2 regions of the Streptomyces sp. NBC_00322 genome follow, and region 1 is predicted to be linked to the other one. Evidence: riboswitches for the same ligand, from Rfam matches in the RefSeq annotation. Region 1 holds a riboswitch; the other holds the start of a gene.
What was found. A riboswitch is a leader RNA that binds a small molecule or an ion and turns the genes downstream of it on or off. The one in region 1 is predicted to bind S-adenosylmethionine.
Positions count from the first base shown of each region.

Region 2: linked by a shared signal. The riboswitch ahead of thrC (threonine synthase) and the one ahead of OG905_RS29855 (aminotransferase class V-fold PLP-dependent enzyme) in region 1 are both predicted to bind S-adenosylmethionine.

Region 1 covers NZ_CP108019.1:6,541,708-6,553,469, forward strand. The annotation lists gene OG905_RS29820 (L,D-transpeptidase) at 1-787, shown strand, start outside; gene OG905_RS29825 (hypothetical protein) at 804-1,205, opposite strand; gene ctaE (aa3-type cytochrome oxidase subunit III) at 1,384-2,004, shown strand; gene qcrC (cytochrome bc1 complex diheme cytochrome c subunit) at 2,082-2,891, shown strand; gene qcrA (cytochrome bc1 complex Rieske iron-sulfur subunit) at 2,888-3,943, shown strand; gene qcrB (cytochrome bc1 complex cytochrome b subunit) at 3,940-5,565, shown strand; gene trpD (anthranilate phosphoribosyltransferase) at 5,696-6,760, shown strand; SAM riboswitch class IV at 7,147-7,263, shown strand; gene OG905_RS29855 (aminotransferase class V-fold PLP-dependent enzyme) at 7,466-8,938, shown strand; gene OG905_RS29860 (Lrp/AsnC family transcriptional regulator) at 9,139-9,420, opposite strand; gene OG905_RS29865 (rhomboid family intramembrane serine protease) at 9,417-10,139, opposite strand; gene OG905_RS29870 (hypothetical protein) at 10,292-10,534, shown strand; gene OG905_RS29875 (NYN domain-containing protein) at 10,570-11,762, shown strand, end outside.
Region 2 covers NZ_CP108019.1:4,855,628-4,867,389, reverse strand. The annotation lists gene OG905_RS22155 (cold-shock protein) at 255-458, opposite strand; gene OG905_RS22150 (MoaD/ThiS family protein) at 897-1,172, opposite strand; gene thrC (threonine synthase) at 1,196-2,500, opposite strand; SAM riboswitch class I at 2,518-2,645, opposite strand; gene OG905_RS22140 (glucosyl-3-phosphoglycerate synthase) at 2,791-3,729, shown strand; gene OG905_RS22135 (alpha,alpha-trehalose-phosphate synthase (UDP-forming)) at 3,823-5,223, shown strand; gene otsB (trehalose-phosphatase) at 5,197-6,045, opposite strand; gene OG905_RS22125 (DUF3263 domain-containing protein) at 6,056-6,292, opposite strand; gene OG905_RS22120 (extracellular solute-binding protein) at 6,354-7,625, opposite strand; gene OG905_RS22115 (SIS domain-containing protein) at 7,883-8,776, shown strand; gene OG905_RS22110 (ROK family protein) at 9,244-10,179, shown strand; gene nagA (N-acetylglucosamine-6-phosphate deacetylase) at 10,179-11,324, shown strand; gene OG905_RS22100 (1-phosphofructokinase family hexose kinase) at 11,440-11,762, shown strand, end outside.

The sequences.
Region 1 (11,762 bases):
CACCGCCGAGCTCAGCCTCCCCGTGAAGGACAAGGCGGCCAGAGCCGTCGTCGAACGCGCCCTGAAGGTCCAGTCCAGCCCCGCCGTGGAGGGTGCCTGGTACTGGGTGGACGACAAGAAGCTGCACTTCCGCCCCAAGGAGTACTGGCCCAGCGGCGCGACCGTGAACGCCGTCAGCAACCTCCAGGGCGTCAAGGTCTCCGCCAAGCTCTACGGCGGCGCCTCGAAGGCGTTGAAGATCACTATCGGGGACCGCATCGAGGCCATCACCGACGCCGGATCGCACCAGATGACGGTCGAGCGCAACGGAGAAGTGATCAAGACCATTCCGGTGACCACCGGCAAGCCCGGCTTCTCCACCCGTAACGGAATCAAGGTGGTGCTCGCCAAGCAGTACTTCGTACGCATGCGCGGTACCAGCATCGGCATAGCGGAGGGCAGTGCCGACTCCTACGACCTGCCCGTCTACTACGCGACACAGGTCACCTGGAGCGGTGAGTACGTGCACGCCGCGCCCTGGTCCGTCGGCTCACAGGGCTACGAGAACGTCAGCCACGGCTGCACCGGGATGTCCACCGGCAACGCCGCGTGGTTCTTCGAGACCGTCAAGGAGGGCGACATCGTCAAGGTCGTCAACAGCGCCGGTGACGAGATGGACCCGTTCGGCAACGGCTTCGGCGACTGGAACCTTGACTGGGAGAAGTGGCTCAAGGGCAGTGCCCTGGTGGCCGGCACCCCGGACGGCAGCAGCGCCGCCGACGCGGCACGGCTGCGTCCTGAGGTCTGACCGGCGCGGGCGCTGCTCACGCCTCCACGGCGAGTCGGCCGCGCAGCAGAGCGGCCAGTGTGTCCGCGAACTCCACCGGGTCGACCGGAAGGGTCACCGCGGCCTCAGCGCGGCTCCAGGTGGCCAGCCAGGCGTCCTGCGGGCGGCCGATCAGCAGCAGCACGGGCGGGCAGTTGAAGATCTCGTCCTTGATCTGCCTGCAGACACCCATGCCGCCCGCAGGAACCGTCTCTCCGTCCAGGACGCAGACGTCGATACCGCCCTCGTCCAGCCGCTTCAGTACGGCGGGAAGGGTCGCGCACTCGACGAACTCCACCGGGGGAACATCGGCCGCAGGCCTGCGTCCAGCCGCCAGGCGCACTTGCTCGCGCGTGTTGGCGTCGTCGCTGTAGACCAGGACCGTGGCGCTCGACTGCATTGTTCCTCCGAATCGACGGCGGCACTGCATCAGGAACCGATGCGCGGATGCTACTCCGATCAACTGGCTGTCAACAGCTGTTCGGACATGGCTTCGATGGGCCGTTCGGGCTGGACAGAGCCCACTGACACACCGAACGGCACCCCCCGGAGTGAGGGCGGGATAAGCGACCGACATAATGTCGGTCGTGGCGACAGCAACGACAGTAGAAACCGGGCACGCGCACCCGTCGGTCAATCGGCCGAACCTCACCAGCGTCGGAACCATCATCTGGCTGAGTTCCGAGCTGATGTTCTTCGCGGCCCTCTTCGCGATGTACTTCACCCTGCGATCGGTGACGGGCGCAGAGCACTGGAAGGAAATGGCTTCGGCCCTCAACTTCCCGTTCTCGGCGACGAACACCACGGTCCTGGTGCTCTCCTCCCTCACCTGCCAGCTCGGCGTATTCGCCGCGGAGCGGGGCGATGTGAAGAAGCTCCGCGCCTGGTTCGCGCTCACCTTCGTGATGGGTGCGATCTTCATCGGCGGTCAGGTCTTCGAGTACACCGAGCTGGTCAAGAAGGACGGCCTCTCGCTGTCCTCGGACCCGTACGGCTCGGTGTTCTACCTGACCACCGGCTTCCACGGCCTGCACGTGACGGGCGGCCTGATCGCCTTCCTGCTGGTCCTCGGCAGGACGTACGCGGCCAGGAGATTCACTCACGAGCAGGCAACCGCCGCCATCGTCGTGTCCTACTACTGGCACTTCGTCGATGTCGTCTGGATCGGCCTCTTCGCCACGATCTACATGATCAAGTAACGGCGCGGGCACTCGCTGCCTGAAGCAGACACAGTCCAGAAGCATCGACGCAGAAGATCCTGACACCGGGGTAATCCGTGAAAAAGCTCTCCTCACGACGACGCCATCCGCTGGCGGCGGTCGTCGTCCTACTCCTCGCGCTGGCGGCAACTGGGGGGCTGTACGCCGCGTTCGCACCCGCGGACAAGGCGCAGGCCGATGAAACCGCCCAGTCCCTCGCCATCAAGGAGGGCAAGAAGCTCTACACCGTCGGCTGCGCCAGCTGCCACGGACCCGGCGGTGGCGGCTCCTCTGACGGCCCGCCTCTGGTCGGCGTGGGTTCCGCCGCGGTCGACTTCCAGGTCGGTACCGGCCGGATGCCGGCCCAGCAGCCCGGCGCGCAGGTGCCGAAGAAGAAGGTCATCTACTCGCAGAGTCAGATCGACCAGCTCGCGGCGTACATCGCCTCCCTCGGCGCCGGTCCGATCACGCCGACCAAGAAGCAGTACAGCCCCGAGGGTGCGGACATCGCCAAGGGTGGCGACCTGTTCCGTACCAACTGCGCCCAGTGCCACAACTTCACGGGTGAGGGCGGTGCCCTGACGAACGGCAAGTACGCCCCGAGCCTTGAGGGCGTGGACCCCAAGCACGTCTACGAGGCCATGCAGACCGGCCCGCAGAACATGCCGTCCTTCCCCGACACCACGATGCCGGAGAAGCAGAAGCAGGACATCATCGCGTACATCCAGACCGTGAACGGCGAGGACTCCGAGAGCCCCGGTGGCCTCAAGCTGGGTGGCCTCGGCCCCGTCAGCGAGGGACTGTTCGGCTGGGTCTTCGGACTGGGTGCGCTGATCGCAGTCGCCATCTGGGTCGCGGCCCACACCGCTAAGGCCAAGAAGTCATGAGTAGCCAAGAGATTCCAGAAGAGAACCTGCCCACAGCGCAGGACGACGCCGCGCACGGCGCGGTGGAGGTCGCGGAGGATCCGTTCGCGGACCCGGGCCTGCCGGCGCACAAGCCGCGTGTCCAGGACATCGACGAGCGGGCAGCCAAGCGCTCCGAGCGCACGGTCGCCTTCCTGTTCACGCTGTCGATGCTGGCCACGATCGCCTTCATCGCCTCGTACGTGATCTTCCCGGTCAACGAGATCGTCTACATCTGGCCGTTCGGCCATGTGAGCTCTCTCAACTTCTCGCTGGGCATGACGCTCGGCGTCGCGCTCTTCTGCATCGGCGCGGGGGCGGTCCACTGGGCCCGCACCCTGATGTCCGATCAGGAAATCGCCGACGACCGTCACCCGATCGAGGCCGAGCCCGAGGTCCGGGCCAAGGTCATGGCCGACTTCGCGGCCGGTGCCGAGGAGTCCGGCTTCGGCCGGCGCAAGCTGATCCGCAACACCATGTTCGGCGCGCTGGCCATGGTGCCGCTCGCCGGTCTGGTGCTGCTGCGTGACCTGGGCCCGCTGCCCGAGAAGAAGCTGCGCGTGACGATGTGGGAAAAGGGCAAGCAGCTCATCAACATGAACACCAATGAGCCGCTGCGTCCCGAGGACGTCGTCGTCGGTTCGCTGACCTTCGCCATGCCCGAGGGCCTGGAGGAGGAGTCGGAGGACTTCCAGAAGCAGATCGCCAAGGCGGCGCTCATGATCGTCCGGATTCAGCCGGACGACATCAAGGACAAGCGCGAGCTCGAGTGGTCGCACGAGGGCATCGTGGCGTTCTCGAAGATCTGCACGCATGTCGGCTGTCCGATCAGCCTGTACGAGCAGCAGACGCACCACGTGCTCTGCCCGTGCCACCAGTCCACCTTCGACCTCGCCGACGGCGCCCGCGTCATCTTCGGCCCGGCCGGTCACCGCCTTCCGCAGCTGCGGATCGGCGTGAACGCCGAGGGCAACCTCGAGGCGCTCGGCGACTTCGACGAGCCTGTCGGTCCTGCCTTCTGGGAGCGCGGATGAGTACTGCAGCAGAGTCCAAGCGCAAGGCGCCCGCCGGCGAGCGGGTGGCCGACTGGGCGGACGGCCGGCTCGGGATCTACGGCCTGGCCAAGGCCAATATGCGCAAGATCTTCCCGGACCACTGGTCCTTCATGCTCGGTGAGATCTGCCTCTACAGCTTCATCGTCATCATCCTCACGGGTGTGTATCTGACGCTGTTCTTCCACCCGTCGATGAACGAGGTGGAGTACCACGGCAGTTACATCCCGATGCAGGGTGTGCGGATGTCGGAGGCGTTCTCCTCGACGCTGGACATCAGCTTCGACGTCCGCGGTGGTCTGCTGATCCGGCAGATCCACCACTGGGCGGCCCTGATCTTCGTCGCGGGCATGCTCGTCCACATGATGCGCGTCTTCTTCACCGGCGCGTTCCGCAAGCCGCGCGAGGTCAACTGGCTGTTCGGCTTCCTGCTGCTGGTGCTCGGCATGTTCACCGGCTTCACCGGCTACTCGCTCCCGGACGACCTCTTGTCCGGTACGGGTGTCCGCTTCATGCAGGGCGCGATCCTGTCGGTGCCGATCGTCGGCACGTACCTGTCGATGTTCCTCTTCGGCGGGGAGTTCCCCGGCGGCGACTTCGTGGCCAGGTTCTACTCGGTCCACATCCTGCTGCTGCCCGGCATCATGATGGGCCTGCTGGTGGGACACCTGATCCTGGTGTTCTTCCACAAGCACACGCAGTTCGCCGGTCCCGGCCGGACCAACAAGAACGTCGTCGGCATGCCACTGCTGCCGATCTATATGGCCAAGGCCGGGGGCTTCTTCTTCCTGGTCTTCGGTGTCATCGCGGTGGTCTCGGCGGTCGCCTCGATCAACCCGATCTGGGCAATCGGTCCCTACCGGCCGGACCAGGTGTCCACCGGCGCCCAGCCCGACTGGTACATGGGCTTCTCCGAGGGCCTGATCCGGTTCATGCCGGGCTGGGAGATCAACGCCTGGGGTCACACGCTCGTCCTGGGTGTGTTCATCCCGCTGGTGATCTTCCCGCTGGTGCTGGTGGCGATCGCGGTCTACCCGTTCATCGAGTCCTGGGTCACCGGCGACAAGCGCGAGCACCACATCCTGGACCGCCCGCGCAACGCCCCGACCCGTACCGCCTTCGGTGTGGCATGGCTGACCTGGTACTTCGTGCTGCTGATCGGTGGTGGAAACGACATCTGGGCCACCCACTTCCACCTCTCGATCAACGCGATCACCTGGTTCGTCCGGATCTTCTTCTTCGTCGGACCGGTCATCGCCTTCGTCATCACCAAGCGGATCTGCATGGGTCTGCAGCGTCGCGACCGGGACAAGGTGCTGCACGGACGCGAGTCCGGCATCATCAAGCGTCTGCCGCACGGTGAGTTCGTCGAGGTCCACGAGCCGCTCAGCCAGGGCGCCCTGCACACGCTCACGGTGCACGAGCAGTACGAGCCGGTCGAGATCGGCCCGACGGTCGACGAGAATGGTGTCGTGCGCAAGCCCACCCTCAGCCAGAAGCTGCGGGCCAAGCTGAGCAAGAGCTACTACGGCGAGGGGAACCAGATCCCCAAGCCCACGGCCGACGAGTTCAAGGAGATCACGAGCGGCCACGGCCACCACTGATCCCACCCGATCGCGTGCCGCGGTCGCCACAGCGGGAGCCCCGTCCATTCGCCGGACGGGGCTCTTCGCCGTGCCCGGGGCTGGATAGGGTGGGAGCATCCCTGTTCGGCTGTGGACCCTGGAGTGGACCATGAACGTTGTGACCCCGGTTGGCGGCGACAGCGTGGCGGCCCACTCCTGGCCGGGCGTGCTGGAGGCCCTCCTCAGCAACCGCGACCAGAGCGCGGATGCCACCGCATGGGCCATGGACCGCATCCTCAGCGGCGAGGCGACGAACGCCCAGATCGCCGGTTTCGCGGTGGCCCTGCGGGCCAAGGGGGAGACGGTCGAGGAGATCTCCGGTCTTGTACGGACCATGTACGCGCACGCGAACCTGATCGAGGTGCCCGGGCCCAGCGTCGACATCGTCGGCACGGGCGGCGACGGGGCCAAGACCGTGAACATCTCCACGATGTCCGCGATCGTGGTCGCCGGGACCGGCGCGAAGGTCGTCAAGCACGGCAACCGCGCCGCGTCCTCGGCGAGCGGCGCGTCCGACGTACTGGAGAAGCTCGGCGTCAATCTGGAACTGACCCCGCAGCGGGTCGCCCAGGTCGCCGAGGAGGCGGGGATCACCTTCTGCTTCGCGGTGAAGTTCCACCCGGCGCTCAGGCATGTGGCGGCCGCCCGCAAGGAACTGGGCATCCGCACCACGTTCAACTTCCTCGGCCCGCTCACCAACCCGGCGAAGGTGAAGGCTCAGGCCACCGGCGTCGCGGACGCCCGGATGGCGCCGATCATGGCCGGAGTGCTGGCCGAGCGCGGATCCTCGGCGCTGGTGTTCCGGGGCGACGACGGCCTGGACGAGCTGACGACGACGGCCACGTCGCGCGTGTGGGTCGTGCGGGACGGGACGGTGCGCGAGGAGGCCTTCGACCCGCGGGACATCGGCATCGACCTGGTGCCGGTGGAGGCCCTGCGGGGCGCCGACGCCTCGTTCAACGCGGATGTCGCGCGCCGGCTGCTGAGCGGCGAGACGGGGCCCGTACGGGACGCGGTGCTGCTGAACGCGGCCGGGGCGCTGGTCGCTCTCGCGCCGGGGGAGGGGTCGCTCGCCGAGCAGCTCTCGGCCGGGATGGCGAAGGCAGCGGAGTCGATCGACTCGGGTGCGGCGAACGCGGCGCTCAAGCGGTGGGTGGCTGTCAGCAACGCCTAGGGCCTGTCGTTCGGATCTTGCCGGGCTCGCGTGCCCTGGCACGCTCCCCCACAGCCTTCGGCGTGGGAGGGGCCCCCACCCCCGTAGCCCTTCGGGCACGGGAGGTGCCCCCATGCTGCGTTGTCGTCGGTCGCCGACGCTCCGCGTCGGCTCTCCCCCTGCCTTCGGCGGGGGGACCCCCATCCTCCGGCCTGCGATCGCACGCACCAGACCCCGCTCACTGATCCGGCCTGATCCAAACGACAGGCCCTAGTACGCCCCTGCGGGCGACGGACTTCGCGGCGCGGCCTCGGGGGCGCGGGACTTCGGGGCGCAGCCCCTGGTCCCGCGTCCCGGGATGCGGACACGGTTTGCGGCGACGCGAACGGCTGGCATACTTCTCGGCAGGTCATGAGCGACAGCGATTAAGCCCCGGCTCGCTGTCCGGCAACCCTCCGTCCGTGGCGGGGTGCCCCGGGTGAAGACCAGGCCGCAGGCAGCAAGGTCTGCGGCAAGCGCGGACCCCTGCACACCCTGGGGTCCTGGTCCTCAAGGGAGCAGTCTCGTGAGCAAGCGAATGCGATAGGGCTTCACAAGCCCCCACTTCAGTACGCCTCCGCGCGGCGATCGCCGTGCAGTCGAGGCAACCCCCGTGCGGCGAGCGGCCGTTGAGCGCCCGCACGGGTCTGCCGAAGCCACTCCGCCTTCCTGCCGGGAGATACCGCCATGTCCGCACGCCCGAACGCCGTTGCCACCGCCGCGTCTTCTGCCTCCTCCGCCTCCTCCGCCGCGTCCGCCGTCTCCGACTCCTCCGCCTGCTCCGAGTCCGCCGACCCCGCCTGCGCGGCGCCGCTGCCGGTGCTCGGCCGCGATGTGACCGTCCCGCTGGTCACCGGCGGCGAGGTCACCTACGCCGCTCTCGACTACGCGGCCAGCGCCCCGGCCCTGCAGCGGGTGTGGGACGACGTCGCCGCGTACGCGCCTTACTACGGCAGCGTCCACCGCGGCGCCGGGTACCTCTCGCAGCTGTCCACCGACCTTTTCGAGAACAGCCGGGTCACGGTCGCCGAGTTCCTCGACTGCCGCCCGGACGACCAGGTCGTCTTCACCCGCTCGACCACGGACTCCCTCAATCTGCTGGCGGCCGTGATCCCCGCGGACTGCGAGGTCTTCGTCTTCGAGACCGAGCACCACGCCTCGCTGCTGCCGTGGGGGTCCCCCCACGCCGCAGGGCGTAGGGGGAATGACGCCCGGGTGACCTATCTGAACGCCCCGCGCACCCCGGCCGAGGCGGTCCGCACGCTGGAGCACGCGCTCGCCGGCCGTGACCCGTACGGCCCCGCGCTGGTCTGCGTGGCCGGCGCGTCGAACGTCACCGGTGAACTGTGGCCCGTGAAGGAGTTGGCGGCCGCGGCGCACGCGCACGGCGCGCGGATCGTCCTGGACGCGGCTCAGCTCGCGCCGCACCACCCGGTCTCCGTGCAGGACCTGGATGTCGACTGGGTCGCCTTCTCCGGGCACAAGCTGTACGCGCCGTTCGGCTCGGGTGTGCTCGCGGGCCGCGCGGACTGGCTGCAGGAGGCCGAGCCGTACCTCGCGGGCGGCGGCGCCTCGCGGAAGGTGGCCCGCCGTACGGACGGCGGCGTGGACGTCGACTGGCACACCACGGCGGCCCGCCATGAGGCCGGCTCGCCGAACGTGATCGGGGTCTACTCCATCGCCTCCGCCTGCAAGGCGCTCACCGAGGCCGGTTTCGACCAGCTGGTGGCGCGGGAGCAGCAGCTCGTGGCGAGGGTGCGCGCGGGCCTCGCGGAGGTCGCGCAGGTGAAGGTCCTCTCGCTCTTCGGCGACGAGGCCCCGCGCGTGGGCGTCATCTCGTTCGTGGTCGAGGGCTGGAACAGTTCGCACTTCGCGGCGGCGCTCTCGGCGGAGTACGGCATCGGCGTCCGGGACGGCCTGTTCTGCGCCCACCCGCTGGTCCGCACACTGCTCGGCACCGACCCGCAGGACCCGGGCGAGTGCGGCGCCCCGGAGGCCGAGCCTGGCGAGCGCTCGCTCAACGCGATCCGGGTCAGCTTCGGGGCGGGTACGCCGGACGAGCACGTGGAGCGCTTCGTACGGGCGGTGAAGGAACTGGTCGCGGACGGCGCGAAGTGGACGTACCACACGGAGGACGGCCGCTGCGTCCCGGCAGTCTGACCCGAGGCCCGGCCCCCGGCCCCCCGTGCGCCTCGGGCTGCGGCCGCACCTTCAGCCCCGTGGGGGTCCCCCGGACGAAGTCTGGGGGAGATTGAGGCGCGGGGTCCGGGGCGGAGCCCCGGTTATGGGAAGGGGCGGGCAGGGGAAAGATCAGCCCGACGCGCGGCCGAGCCGCACTCCCGCACCCCCCGCCGGAGGCGCTACGCGTCGAGGCCGATCGCGAACGCCGCCTCCAGGTCGTGCTGGGAGTACGTACGGAACGCGACATGCGTGTCCGTGCCCTCCACCCCCGGGATCTTGCTGATCCGGCCGGGGATGACGTCCGCCAGGTCTTCGTGCTTGGCCACCCGCACCATGGCGATCAGGTCGTACGTGCCGGTGACCGAGAAGACCTCGCTCACGCTGTCGAGCGCGGCGATCGACTCGGCGATCTCGGGGATGCGGTCCACGCTGGTCTTGATGAGCACGATCGCGGTGATCACGGCTGGCGTTCTCCCTCAATGGCCGCTGCTTGGGCCTTCACTCTAGTACCACGGCGGAAACGTCCCCAGGCGTACAGAAACCCCACCCCGAACCCCACCAGATGCGCCAGATACGCCACCCCAGGACCGCTGCCCGCGCCCTGGGCGGCCAGCCATTGCAGGACGAACCAGAAGATCAGCACGATCCACGCGGGGAAGCGCAGCGGCAGGAAGAAGAGGAACGGGAAGAGACTGGTGACCCGGGCCTTCGGGAAGAGGTAGAGGAACGCGCCGAGCACCCCCGAGATCGCCCCGGACGCCCCCACCAGGGTCTGATCGGATTCGGCGTTGGCCACCGCGTAGGCGAGCAGCGCGAGGTAGCCGCAGCCCACATAGAAGAGGGCGAACTCCAGCTGCCCGACGCGTTCCTCGGCCATCGCCCCGAAGACGTAGAGGAAGAGCATGTTGCCGAGCAGATGCAGCCAACTGCCGTGGACGAAGAGGGCGGTGAGCGGGGTGAGGAGGGCGTCGGGGGAGCTGCTGATCAGTTCTGCGGGGATCACGCCCCACCGCTCGAAGTACCCGCTCTGCGCGGCGAGCAGCGCGTCACCGGTGCCGTACACCGGATTGAGGCCCGAGACCGGACTGATCACGAACACGGCACAGCAGACGGCGATCACGCCGTATGTCACCGCGGGCCCGGTGACCGCGCCCCGGACCGCACCCCGCCAACCGATCATGGACAGAGCATGGCGTAGTGGGACCGAACGGTACAGGGTGCCTCGCCGCGCCCTGGGGTACCTGCGAGGCCGTAGGGTTACGGGCAGTACACCCGCAGTTCGACGGCGCACAGCGGCACCCGCACCCCTGCACGACGAAAGAGGACGGCACGATGACGACGGTTCCCTCGCCGACCGCCACGACCCGCTGGCGCTGCACGCTCTGTGGCAACCTCACGCGCTTCGACGTCACCCGCTCCTCGAAGGTCGTCGAGTACGTCCATCTGGACCTGGCCGGAGAGCCGACGGTCGAGGAGCGCGAGGTGGTCAGTGAGACCATCGAGTCGGTGCGCTGCCGTTGGTGCAATGCGGTGGACCAGATCGAGCTGGTGGACAGGCCGGGCGCCGGCTCCTGAGGGAGCGGCCCGAACGGGTAGTGGGGTGACGGATCGTGGAGCAGCCTGAGAACGGCGCCGAGCCGGCCGGTGCGGCCGGTGACGCGGCCGAGGCGCTCGACCGCCCGCTGCCGGAAGGCGTACGGCGCAGAGTCGTTGCGCTGGTCTCGGACGCGTTCGGCGGCCTGACCGTCGCCGAACTTCCCAACCAGCTGCGGCAGTACGCCCGATTCACCCCGACTCGTCGCGCCAAATTCGCGGGCAACGCGATGGCTGCCGCCCTGGAGAACGACCCCGTTTTCCGCCAGCGCATCGGCGAGCGGCTCAGCCGGGCGCAGCCGGAGCTGTCCGCCGCGCTGGAGTCCGGATCGCCCCCTGCGGCCGCCGATCCGGTCGATGTGGCGGCCGCGGCATATGTCCTTCGGCCCACCGGATGGGTGAAACTTGTCGCCGCCGCGGGCGAGGAGGCCCAGCGCGCCGACGCCGAGCGCGCGGACGAGGCCGGGCGGCGCGAGCTGGAGCGGCTGCGTGAGGAGCTCACCGAGGCGCGCGGGCTGATCAAGAGCGAGACCGAGCGGCTGCGTACGGAGCTTGAGGCGGCACGCAGGGAAGCCGAATCGCTTCGCCGCAGGCTGCGCAGCGTCGAGAACGACATGAAGCGCGCAGCGGCCGCTCTGCGCAGCAGGGACGCCGACATCGAGTCGATCAGGTCGGAGGCCGCCGCCCACGTCTCGGCGGCCGAGAGTGAGAGCCGGCGGCTCAAGGCGCGCCTCGGGGAGGCGGAGGCGGCCGTCGAGGCGGGCCGCCGGGCCGCCCGCGAGGGGCGCTCGATCGAGGACATGCGGCTGCGGCTGCTGCTGGACACCGTGCTCGACGCGGCTCAGGGGCTGCGCCGTGAACTGGCCCTGCCGCCGGCCGCCCTGCACCCGGCCGACACGGTCGACGCGGTCGAGCCGGGCCGGATGTCACCCAAGGACATCGCGGCCCGCGCGCTGTCCGAGACCGACCCCGCGCTGCTCGACCAGCTCCTCGCGCTGCCCCAGGCGCATCTGGTGGTGGACGGCTACAACGTCACCAAGACCGGCTATCCGACGATGCCGCTGGAGAAGCAGCGGCTGCGGCTGCTCGGCGGGCTCTCGGTCCTGGCGGCGCAGACGGGCGCCGAGATCACCTGTGTCTTCGACGGGGCCGAGCTGGCGGCCCCGGTGCTGCTCGCGCCGCCGCGCGGGGTGCGGGTGCTGTTCTCCAA
Region 2 (11,762 bases), 1.7 Mb from region 1:
ACCGACCCGGTCCTAAAGCTGTCACTCTCACCTGCAGAGTGCTAACGCCAATGATTAGCACTCGGCACAGGAGAGTGCAAGCGGCTCGAAGAGCCTCGATGAGGGGTGGTGGTCGGGCGACGGGCGGGCGCAAGCGGCTCCGACACATCGTGGACACTGCCGGGGACGCACGAAGGGCCCGCATCCCCCTAGGATGCGGGCCCTTCGTGCGTGAGTGTGTCGCGTGAGTGCGTCGGTGGCCGATCGCGCCGAGATCAGACGGCGAGCTTGACCATGTCCGCCTGCGGCCCCTTCTGGCCCTGCGAGATCTCGAACTCGACCCGCTGACCCTCTTCAAGGGTGCGGTATCCGTCCATCTGGATCGCGCTGTAGTGGACGAAAACATCCGCACCACCGTCGACCGCGATGAAGCCGTACCCCTTCTCCGCGTTGAACCACTTGACGGTGCCCTGAGCCATGCCTAACTCCCCTATTACTGGCCCTTGCACAGGACCGCACTTCGCGGACCCGGGTCAGACCTCACCCTCCCGACAGGAAGGAGAGTGTGCGCCGGAACGCGTCGACCGCGGCTGAATGTATCTGCCCAACTGCCCTCTGCAACAGGTCAATCAGACGAGAAATCTGGGCACGCGCGATCGGATATTTGAACTGAATTCAAGAAATTCCGGGGCAAGTCGGGCCCGGCAAATGGCACTTAGGAGCGCATTTCGATCGAACACATTGGCTGCTTCTTGATGGGCCAGGGCGCATTCTCATATGCGGTCGGCACAAGCAGCGGAGGGGGCTTCCCCAACTGTACCGCGCTCAACCATAGAGAATTGCCCCCTCCGCTTCTCGCGCGGAGGGGGCACTGTGTCAATGAGCGGCTGACGCCGCGGGTGCTGACGCCGGGTGGCTCAGCCGCCGGCGACGGCGGGAATGATCGAAACGCCCGCACCGTCCGGGGTCGCCGTCTCGAGACCCTGCTCGAAACGGACGTCGTCGTCGTTCACGTACACGTTCACGAAACGGCGCAGCTTGCCCTGGTCGTCCAGGACGCGCGCTGCGATGCCCGTGTGGTTCTTCTCCAGGTCCGCGATCACCTCGGAGAGCGTCGCGCCCTCCGCCGGGACCTCGGCCTGACCGCCCGTGTACGTACGGAGAATGGTGGGGATGCGGACGTTCACGCTCATGGTGTTCTGCCTTCCGTAGGTAGTCAGCGGGCCAGGCCGGCGTCGCGGAACGCCTCGAGGCTCGGGCGGATGGTCGCCGTGGGGCCGGTCGTCGGGGCAACGGCGTCGAGGGTCTTGAGACCGTCGCCGGTGTTGAGCACGACCGTGGTGAGCGCCGGGTCGAGCACGCCCTGCTCGATCAGTTTCTTCGCCACGCCCACGGTCACGCCACCCGCGGTCTCCGCGAAGATGCCCTCCGTCCGCGCGAGCAGCTTGATCGCGTCGACGATCTGCTCGTCGTTGACGTCCTCGACCGCGCCGCCCGTGCGGCGCGCGATGTCCAGTACATACGGGCCGTCGGCGGGGTTGCCGATGGCCAGCGACTTGGCGATGGTGTTCGGCTTCTGCGGCCGTACGACGTCCTGCCCGGCCTTGAAGGCCGTCGACACCGGAGAACAGCCCTCGGCCTGGGCGCCGAAGATCTTGTAGGGCTTGTCCTCGACCAGGCCGAGCTTGATCAGCTCCTGCAGACCCTTGTCGATCTTCGTGAGCTGCGAGCCGGAGGCGATCGGGATGACGATCTGGTCGGGCAGCCGCCAGCCGAGCTGCTCGCAGATCTCGTACGCCAGCGTCTTGGAACCCTCGCCGTAGTACGGGCGGAGGTTGACGTTGACGAAGCCCCAGCCCTCGCCCAGCGGGTCGCCGATGAGCTCGGAGCAGAAACGGTTGACGTCGTCGTAGTTGCCCTCGATGCCGACCAGCTCGCCGCCGTACACCGCGGCCATGACGACCTTGCCCTGCTCCAGGTCGTGCGGGATGAACACGCAGGAGCGGAAGCCCGCCCGGGCCGCGGCCGCGCCCACCGCGCCGGCGAGGTTGCCGGTGGAGGAGCAGGAGAGCGTCGTGAAGCCGAAGGCGCGCGCGGCCTCGACGGCGATCGCGACGACACGGTCCTTGAAGGAGTGCGTCGGGTTGCCGGAGTCGTCCTTGATGTACAGGCCGCCGGTGACGCCCAGCTCACGGGCGAGGTTGTCGGCCTTGACGAGCTTGGTGAAGCCGGGGTTGATGTTCGGCTTCTCGGCCACGTCGGCGGGGACGGGCAGCAGCGGAGCGTAACGCCAGATGTTGTTCGGACCCGCTTCGATCCGCTTCCTCAGCGCCGAGCCATAGGAATCAGACGCAGGGTCCGCCGGCAGGTCGTACGCGACTTCGAGCGGCCCGAAACAGGAGGCACAGGCGAAGATCGGGCCGAGGCCGAAACGCTCTCCGCACTCGCGGCACGAGAGCGCCGCGGCGGGTCCCAGGTCTACGGGGCTGGTGGTGTTGCTTGCGGCAGTCTGCACAGCCATGGTGGCGAGGCCCTTTCTCCTCATCTTCCTCGCGACGCATTTCGCCACGAGACGGAATTGGCACCTTCCCCACCGTGACCTCGCGGTCGGCGGGAGGGTTGCCGGGGCTTCAACGGGCCGTTCCCTCTGCCCCTCTGGATGAGCGGTATTCGATTGTCAGCGTGATGACCCCCGGCATGCGACGGTCATCCGCGTTGTTCAAGACTGTAACCGAAGGCCTGCATGGTTGAGATAGTCGTCCGAACCGCGAGACGGATCACAGGATCTCGATGTCAGAGGGAGACGCGCACGTGCTGGAAGAGGTGGAACGCTGGCTGAGCAGGCGTTCCTGGTCGGTGGCCGACCGCCCGCTCGACCGGCTGATGGCCGCCAAGCGCGGCAGCACCGTCAGCGTCGTCCTGCCGGCGCTCGACGAGGAGGAGACGGTCGGCGAGATCGTCTCCGTGATCCGGCGCGAGCTGATGGAAGCCGTGCCGCTCGTCGACGAGCTCGTCGTCGTGGACTCGGGGTCGAGCGACCGTACGGGCGAGGTGGCCGCGGCTGCCGGCGCGCGCGTGGTGCACCGGGACGCGATCCTGCCCCGGATACCCGCGGTCCAGGGCAAGGGCGAGGTGCTGTGGCGCTCGCTGATGGTCACCAGCGGCGACATCGTCTGCTTCGTCGACGCGGATCTGCGCGAGTTCTCGGCCGATTTCGTCTCCGGGATCGTGGGACCGCTGCTGACCGACCCCGAGGTGCAGTTCGTCAAGGCGATGTACGACCGGCCGCTCGGCGAGACGGCAGGTCAGGGCGGCCGCGTGACGGAGCTGGTGGCGCGGCCGCTGCTGAATCTGCACTGGCCGCAGCTGGCCGGGTTCGTCCAGCCGCTGGGCGGGGAGTACGCGGCACGGCGCTCGCTCCTTGAGCGGCTGCCCTTCCCCGTGGGTTACGGAGTCGAGCTGGGCCTGCTCGTCGACGCGCTGCACACGGTCGGTCTGGACGCGCTGGCGCAGGTGGACGTCGGCTCGCGCAAGCACCGCCACCAGGACGGTCAGGCGCTGGGGCGGATGGCCGCGGCGATCTACCGCACCGCCCAACTGCGGCTGTCCAGGGGCCATTTGGTGCGGCCTGCGCTGACGCAGTTCGAGCGGGCCGAGGGGGGCTTCGTACCCCGGACACATGCGGTGGACACGCAGGAGCGGCCGCCGATGCGCGAGATCGGCGAGTACGCGGCGAGGCGCGCGGCATGAGCACGCAGAGTGGCACAACGAGTGGCGCACCGAGTGGCGCAGTCCGGCCGTACGCACGTTTGAGGGGTTACAGGAAGGGCTAGGTTTCGGCACATGGTCTCCGAGCAGCCTGCCGCCCAGGTCCTAGTCGCCTCGAACCGCGGCCCGGTCACGTACACACGTCAGCAGGACGGTTCGCTGGACGCCCGCCGGGGAGGGGGCGGCGTGGTCTCCGGCCTGTCGGCGATCGACTCCGAGTCGGACTCGGTGTGGGTGTGCGCCGCTCTCGGCGACGGCGATCGCGAGGCCGTACGGCGCGGAGTGGCCGAACCCGGGGTGCGGATGCTCGACATCGACGCCGGGGTGTTCGCCGACGCGTACAACGGGATCGCGAACTCGGTGCTGTGGTTCGTCCACCACATGCTCTACCAGACGCCGCTGGAGCCGGTCTTCGACGCGGAGTTCCGCCGTCAGTGGGCCTCCTACGAGGCGTACAACCACGCCTTCGCCGATGCGCTGGCCGAGGCGGCCGCGCCGGGCGCGGCCGTTCTGGTGCAGGACTACCACCTGGCGCTGGTGCCCCGGATGCTCCGCGCCCACCGCCCGGACCTGCGCATCGGCCACTTCTCGCACACGCCCTGGGCTCCCGTCGACTACTTCCGGATGCTGCCCGACGACATCGCGGCCCAGCTGCTCGGCGGCATCCTCGGCGCCGACCGGGCCGCCTTCCTCACCCACCGCTGGGCCGAGGCCTTCACCGACTGCTGCCACACCGTGCTGGGCCCCGGCATCCCCTCCGGCACCCGGATCGGAGTGCACGGGCTCGGCGCGGACGCGGACTTCCTGCGGGAGCGCGCGCACCGGCCCGATGTGGAGGAACGGCTGGCCGCGCTGCGCGAACAGGTCGGCCCCGGGCGAAAGACGATCGTGCGCGTGGACCGTACCGAGCTGTCCAAGAACATCGTGCGCGGGCTGCTCGCCTACCGGCACCTCCTGGACACCAGGCCCGAGTGGCGCGAGCGGGTCGTCCATGTCGCCTTCGCCTACCCCTCGCGGCAGGATCTGGCCGTGTACCGCGACTACACGGCGCAGGTCCAGCGCATCGCTGACGAGATCAACTCCACGTACGGGACGGCGACATGGAGCCCGGTCGTCCTCCATGTGAAGGACGACTTCGCCCGCTCCCTGGCCGCGTACCGGCTCGCCGACGTCGCCCTGGTCAACCCGATCCGGGACGGTATGAACCTGGTCGCCAAGGAGATCCCGGTCGTCTCGGACGACGGCTGCGCGCTGGTGCTGTCGCGCGAGGCGGGGGCGCACGAGGAGCTGGGTGAGGACGCGGTCACGGTCAATCCGTACGACGTGACGGGCACCGCCGACGCGCTGCACGAGGCGCTGACGATGCCCCACGACGAACGGGCCCGGCGTACCAAGCGGCTGGCGGCCGCGGCGACCGCGCTGCCGCCGCAGCAGTGGTTCCTCGACCAGCTACAGGCGCTGCGCGAGGGCTCCTAGGAATTCGACGACGGCCGCCGGACCCGGCAGCAGCAGGTCCGCGCGGTCCGCGACCTCCGGCACCTCCGCGCTGCCGCTGCACACCAGCAGGCCGGGAATGCCGTCCGAACGGAGCTTCTCCACGGCGGCGAAGGCGGGCAGATCGCCGAGGTCGTCCCCGGCGTACAGGACCGCTTCGGCCTCCACTTCGCGTACGTACTCGGCCAGCGCCACGCCCTTGTCCATGCCCGGCGGGCGCAGCTCCAGGACCATGCGGCCCGGCTCCACGATCAGTCCGTGCCGGGCGGCGAGCTCGCCGAGCGGATCGCGCAGGGCGTCGAAGGCGGCCTGCGGGTCAGCGGCGCGGCGCGTGTGCACCGCGACGGCCTGGCCCTTCTCCTCGATCCAGGCGCCGCGCCAGGCTCCGATGTCGTCGAGGAATCCGGGCAGTTCGGCGCGGGCGGCCGCGACGCCGGGGTGCGCGGCCGGGGTTTTGACCGTGCCGGACACGGCGTCCCAGCGCTCGGCGCCGTAGTGGCCGAGGACCACGAGGTGGTCCAGGCCCGGCACTCCGGCGAAGCCGCCGTAGCGTACGGCAACGCCCGCCGGGCGTCCGGTGATCACGGCGACGGACGCCACACGTGGCGCGAGTGCGGCGAGCGCGGGGACGGCGCCGGGGTGGGCGCGGGCCTGTTCGGGGTCGGGCACGATCTCGGCGAGAGTGCCGTCGAAGTCGAGGCCGACGACGGTTTTGTGCGGCCGGCCCAGAATCGCGGCGAGACCGTCACGGCCGGCGGGGGTGGACGGCGTCGGCAGGGAATGCGCGTACGGGGAGCTGCCCATGCCTCCGACCCTATCGGCGACTTCGTCTGTCGTCCCTGACTCGGCGGAGCCGGTTGACCGTGACGGGGTCGTGGGCGAGGGCGCGCTCGTCGTCGATGAGGGCGTTGAGCAGCTGGTAGTAGCGGACCGGGGAGATGCCGAGCTGCTCCCTGATGGCGCGCTCCTTGGCGCCGGGCCCCGGCCAGGAGCGGTGCTCCATGGCCAGAACGGCGCGGTCGCGCTCGGAGAGCGTCTGGTCGTCGGTCATACGATCCAACATATCGGCGGCCGGTCGATGCGGTCTCTGAACTACCCGGAACTACTCGGAACTACTCGGCGTTCTCGGCGACGGAGGCGGCGCGGCCGATGCGGCCGAGGACTTCCGCCGGGTTGGCGCCCGGCTCCACGGCCTTGCCGATGTTCTTCTTGATGTTCTCGCTCACGGCCGCCCACGAGGTCTTGCCGACCGGCGGAAGCACCGAGGTGGGCAGCTCCTCCAGGAACTCCTTGAGGTCCTTGTGCTCGGGGTCGGCGGCCATCGCCTCGGAGGCGGAGACCGTCACCGGCAGCAGGTCGTTCTGGCCCGCGAAGTCGAGGACGTTCTTGTCGCTGAAGACGAAGTCCAGGAACTTGCCGATCTCGACGCGGTGGCCGTTCCGCTTGAAGCCCATGATCCAGTCGGCGACGCCCATCGCCGCCTTCGGCTTGCCGCTGGTGCCGGGCAGGGCCACCTTGCCGACGTCGATGTTGGCCGCCTCGGCCGCCTGCATCAGGGACGGGTGGCCGTTGAGCATGCCGACCTCGCCGCGCGTGAAGGCGGCGAAGGCGTCCTTGCGGTTCAGCTTGCCGGGGGCGACAGGGCCGGTGAGCTTCTTGTCGACCAGGTTCGTCTTCAGCCAGGTGAAGGTGGCGATGTTCTGGTCGGAGTCGATGCCGTAGTTGCCGGTGGTGTCGGTGTACCCGTCACCACCGCTGAGCAGCCACATCATGGTCTCGGCCTGGGCCTCCTCCGGCCCCAGCGGCAGCGCGAAGGGGTACTTCGCGTCGGTGTTGTCCTTCAGCTTCTCCGCGTCCTCGACCAGGTCGTCCCAGGTCTTGGGGTCGCTCTTGATCCCGGCTTCTTTGAAGAGCTTCTTGTTGTAGAAGAGCAGCCGGGTGGAGGCGACGAACGGGAGTCCGTACTGCACGCGCTTCATCTCGCCCGCGTCCGTGAGCGGTTGGAGGAAGTTGGACTGCACGGGTATGGAGAGCAACTGGTCGGCGGAGTACAGCTTGTCGGCCGCGGCGTAGTCGGCGTACGCGCCGATCTGGGCGACGTCGGGGGCCTTGCCGGCCTTGACCATCTCGCCGACCTTGTGGTCGATGTCGTTCCAGGACTCGATCTGGACGTCGATCTTGATGCCGGGGTTCGCCTTCTCGAACTCGGCGGCGAGGTCGGCCCAGTACTTCTTACTGCTCTGGCCGCCGGAGACGTCGTAGTCCGCCGCAACCAGCTTGAGGGTGACATCGCCGGAACCGCTGGAGGTGCCACAGCCCGAGAGGGCCACCGTCATGCCCAGTGCGGCGAGTGCCGCGGTCAGACCCAAGAAGCGCTGATGCACAGCTCTTCCCCCACCCTCTGCTGTTTGTTTGCCCGTCTTGTCCCAGTCGGTTCCCCGTGACGTCCTGTCGAGATGGGCTGCGATTTTCCACTATCCGGAGGATGAGGTCTACTCCAATCGGTATCGCTTCCGCAACGTCTGTCCCAAGGGGTGCGGGCATTGCCCGGGTACGCCGCGGGCTGCTAAGCACGTCCCTTGGCACGAAGTTGGTCGATGCCGGTCCCGACTTACGCGTACGTCGCGAGGAGCCCAGTCGCATGTCCCGTACCGCAGCAGAGATTGCCACCCAGCCCGCATGCTGGCGACGAGCGGCGAAGGCCGCGGCCGCCTTCCCGGGACTGCCACAGCCGGGCGAGCGGGTCGCCGTCACCGGGTGCGGTACGTCCTGGTTCATGGCGATCGCGTACGCGGCGCTGCGGGAGGCGGCGGGGCAGGGCGAGACCGACGCGTTCGCCTCCTCGGAGTTCCCGGCGGGGCGGACCTACGACCGCGTCGTCGCGATCACCCGCTCGGGCACGACGACCGAGGTCCTGGACCTGCTGACCGCCCTGCGCGGCAAGGTCCCCACGCTGGCCCTGACCGCGGATCCCAAGACCCCGGTCATGGACGCGGCGGACGAGGTGGCGGTGCTGGACTGGGCGGACGAGGAGTCGGTCGTCCAGACCCGTTTCGCCACAACGGCGCTCGCCTTCCTGCGGGCGGGTCTGGGTGACGTCCCCGGCGTGAAGTCGGTCACCGAGGCGGCGGTCGACGCGGAGCTGGCGATCACGGAGCCGCTGCCGGAGGCGGTGGTGGGCGCGGAGCAGTGGACGTTCCTGGGCCGCGGCTGGACGTACGGGCTGGCGCTGGAGGCGGGCCTGAAGATGCGCGAGGCGGCGGGCGCGTGGACGGAGTCGTACCCCGCGATGGAATACCGCCACGGCCCGATCTCCATCACCGGCCCCGGCCGCGTGACCTGGGTCTTCGGCCCACTCCCGGAGGGCCTGTCGGTCGACGTGTCCCGCGTGGGCGGCACGCTGGTGGCCCGCCAGGAGACGGACCCCCTGGCCGACCTGATCCGCGCGCAGCGGCTGGCGGTGACGCTGGCGGAGTCGAGGGGCTTCGACCCGGACAGGCCGAGGAATTTGACGCGGAGCGTGATTCTGGGCTGACGGGGTTTGGGGTTCGGGGCGCGCCGGTGCCGTGGGGCGCGGGTCTGGGCGGTCCGGGGTGCCCGGTGCCGTGGGGTGCGGGTTCCGGGTCGCCTCCGGGCTCGACTCCTCGGCGTCGGCGGCAATGAGGGGTTCGTAAGGGCACCCGGTGTTGGCCGCCAATCGCCTGCGGGGACGACCCTGCACCGCCCCTCCCCACGGGGAGGTGTGTCGCGGCGCGCGGGGGTTCGCCCGCGAGACCCATGCGGGGCGCTACCCCCGCGTCTCGCTCCGCGGCGGAGCCGCCGGAGCTCCGGGGCGTGGGGGCGTCAGCCCCCACTGACCTTCCCCCAAGGGGTCTGGGGGCGCAGCCCCCAGGTTCGGGGAGGGCGGGGTGGGGGACAAAACGTTCCGCCGTTTGTATGGGCGCGCAACAATCCGGCGTAGTGGACTAGACCTTTCCGCCGTCCACCCGCCAGACTGTCCACGTGAGACACGTCATCGCCCTCGATGTGGGCGGCACCGGCATGAAGGCCGCCCTCGTCGCCCCCGACGGCACCCTGCTGTACGAGGCCCGTCGCGCCACCGCGCGTGAGCGCGGGCCCGACGCCGTCGTCGAGTCCATCCTCGGCTTCGCCGGCGAGCTACGCGCGTACGGCCAGGAGCACCTCGGCCAGAGCGCCCTCGCCGCCGGCGTCGCCGTCCCCGGCATCGTCGACGCCGAGAACGGGATCGCCGTGTACGCCGCCAACCTCGGGTGGCGCGACGTACCCCTGCGCGACCTCCTGCGTGAACGCCTCGGCGCCCCCGTCGCCCTCGGGCACGACGTCCGTACCGGCGGCCTCGCCGAGGGGCGGATCGGCGCGGGCAAGGGCGCCGACCGGTTCCTGTTCGTGCCGCTGGGCACCGGGATCGCCGGAGCCATCGGCATCGCGGGTCAGATCGAGGCCGGGGCCCACGGATACGCCGGCGAGATCGGGCACATCGTCGTCCGCCCCGACGGCCCCGCCTGCGGCTGCGGACAGCGCGGCTGCCTGGAGACGCTGGCCTCCGCCGCCGCGGTGACCCGCGCGTGGGCGAGGGCAAGCGGCGACCCGGACGCCGACGCCGCCGACTGTGCGAAGGCCGTCGAGTCCGGCGACGCCCGCGCCCGGGAGGTCTGGCTCGACGCCGTCGACGCGCTCGCCGCCGGGCTCGTCACCGCGCTCACCCTGCTGGACCCCCGCACGCTGATCATCGGTGGCGGTCTCGCCGAGGCGGGGGAAACCTTGTTCACACCGCTGCGGGCCGCGGTCGAGGAGCGCGTCACGTTCCAGAAGCTGCCCGCCATCGTCCCGGCAGCCCTCGGGGACACCGCCGGATGCCTCGGCGCGGGGCTGCTCGCCTGGGATCTGCTCGCCACCGACTCGGAGGTAACCGCCTAATGGCCGACCGCATGGTTCTCACGGGCGCCCGGGTGGTGCTGCCGACCGGGATCGTCGAGAACGGACGGGTGATCGTCGAGGGCGCGAGGATCACCGGCGCCGCGGGCGCCGACGCGCCTGCCCTCGACATCACCGGTCACTGGGTCGTGCCCGGCTTCGTCGACATCCACAACCACGGCGGCGGCGGCGCCTCCTTCACCTCCGGCAGCGCCGAGGACGTTCTGAGGGGCGTACGGACCCATCGCGAGCACGGCACGACCACCCTCGTCGCCTCCACCGTCACCGGCGAGATGGACTTCCTCGCCCACCGAGCGGGCTTCCTGTCCGAGCTGGTCGAGCAGGGCGACCTCGCGGGCATCCACTTCGAGGGCCCGTTCATCTCCCCCTGCCGCAAGGGCGCGCACAGCGAGGAGCTGCTGCGCGATCCCGACCCGGCGGAGGTGCGCAAGCTGATCGACGCGGCCCGCGGTACGGCGAAGATGGTCACTCTCGCCACCGAACTCCCCGGCGGCATCGACTCCGTACGTCTCCTCGCCGAGCACGGCGTGATCGCCGCGATCGGCCACACGGACGCGACGTACGAGCAGACCGTCGAGGCGATCGACGCGGGCGCGACCGTGGCGACGCACCTGTTCAACGCGATGCCCGGCCTCGGTCACCGCGCGCCGGGACCGATCGCCGCGCTCCTGGAGGACGAGCGGATCACGGTCGAGCTGATCAACGACGGCACGCATCTGCACCCCGCCGCCCTCGAACTCGCCTTCCACCGCGCGGGCGCGGCCCGCGTCGCCTTCATCACCGACGCCATGGACGCGGCGGGCTTCGGCGACGGCCGTTACCAGCTCGGTCCGCTCGAGGTCGAGGTCAAGGAAGGTGTTGCCCGGCTGGTGGAGGGCGGGTCCATCGCGGGCTCGACGCTCACGCTGGACACGGCGTTCAGGCGCGCGGTCACCATCGACCAGCTGCCGGTTCAGGACGTCGTCCAGGCCATTTCGGCCAATCCCGCCAGGCTGCTCGGCGTGTACGGCACGGTCGGCTCGCTGGAGCCGGGCAAGGACGCCGACCTGGTCGTCCTCGACGCCGAGTTCACGCTGAAAGGCGTGATGCGCAAGGGCGAATGGGTGATTGAGCCGCAAGTGGGGTGATTTCCATGCAAGTCACTCAAGGCGGATGGCCGGGGGGTCTGGGCCAACCGCCTTCCGTTTGGCATGATCAGGGCCCGTACGAGCACGGCAAGCGCGTTCTGTGGGGTGTGTACTGGTGATCCTGACGGTCACGCTCAACACCGCCCTCGACATCACCTACCGGGTCCCCGCGCTGACCCCGCACGCGAGCCACCGCGTCAGCGAGGTCCGCGAACGCCCGGGCGGCAAGGGCCTCAACGTCGCCCGCGTCCTGTCCGCGCTGGGGCACGAGAGCGTGGTCACCGGTTTCGCGGGCGGGCCCACCGGAGCCGTACTGCGCGATCTGCTGGGCCCGCTCGCACCGCGCGACGCGCTCGTCCCCATCGCCGGGACCACCCGCCGCACGATCGCCGTCGTCGACGACGCGAGCGGCGACACGACCCAGCTGAACGAGCCGGG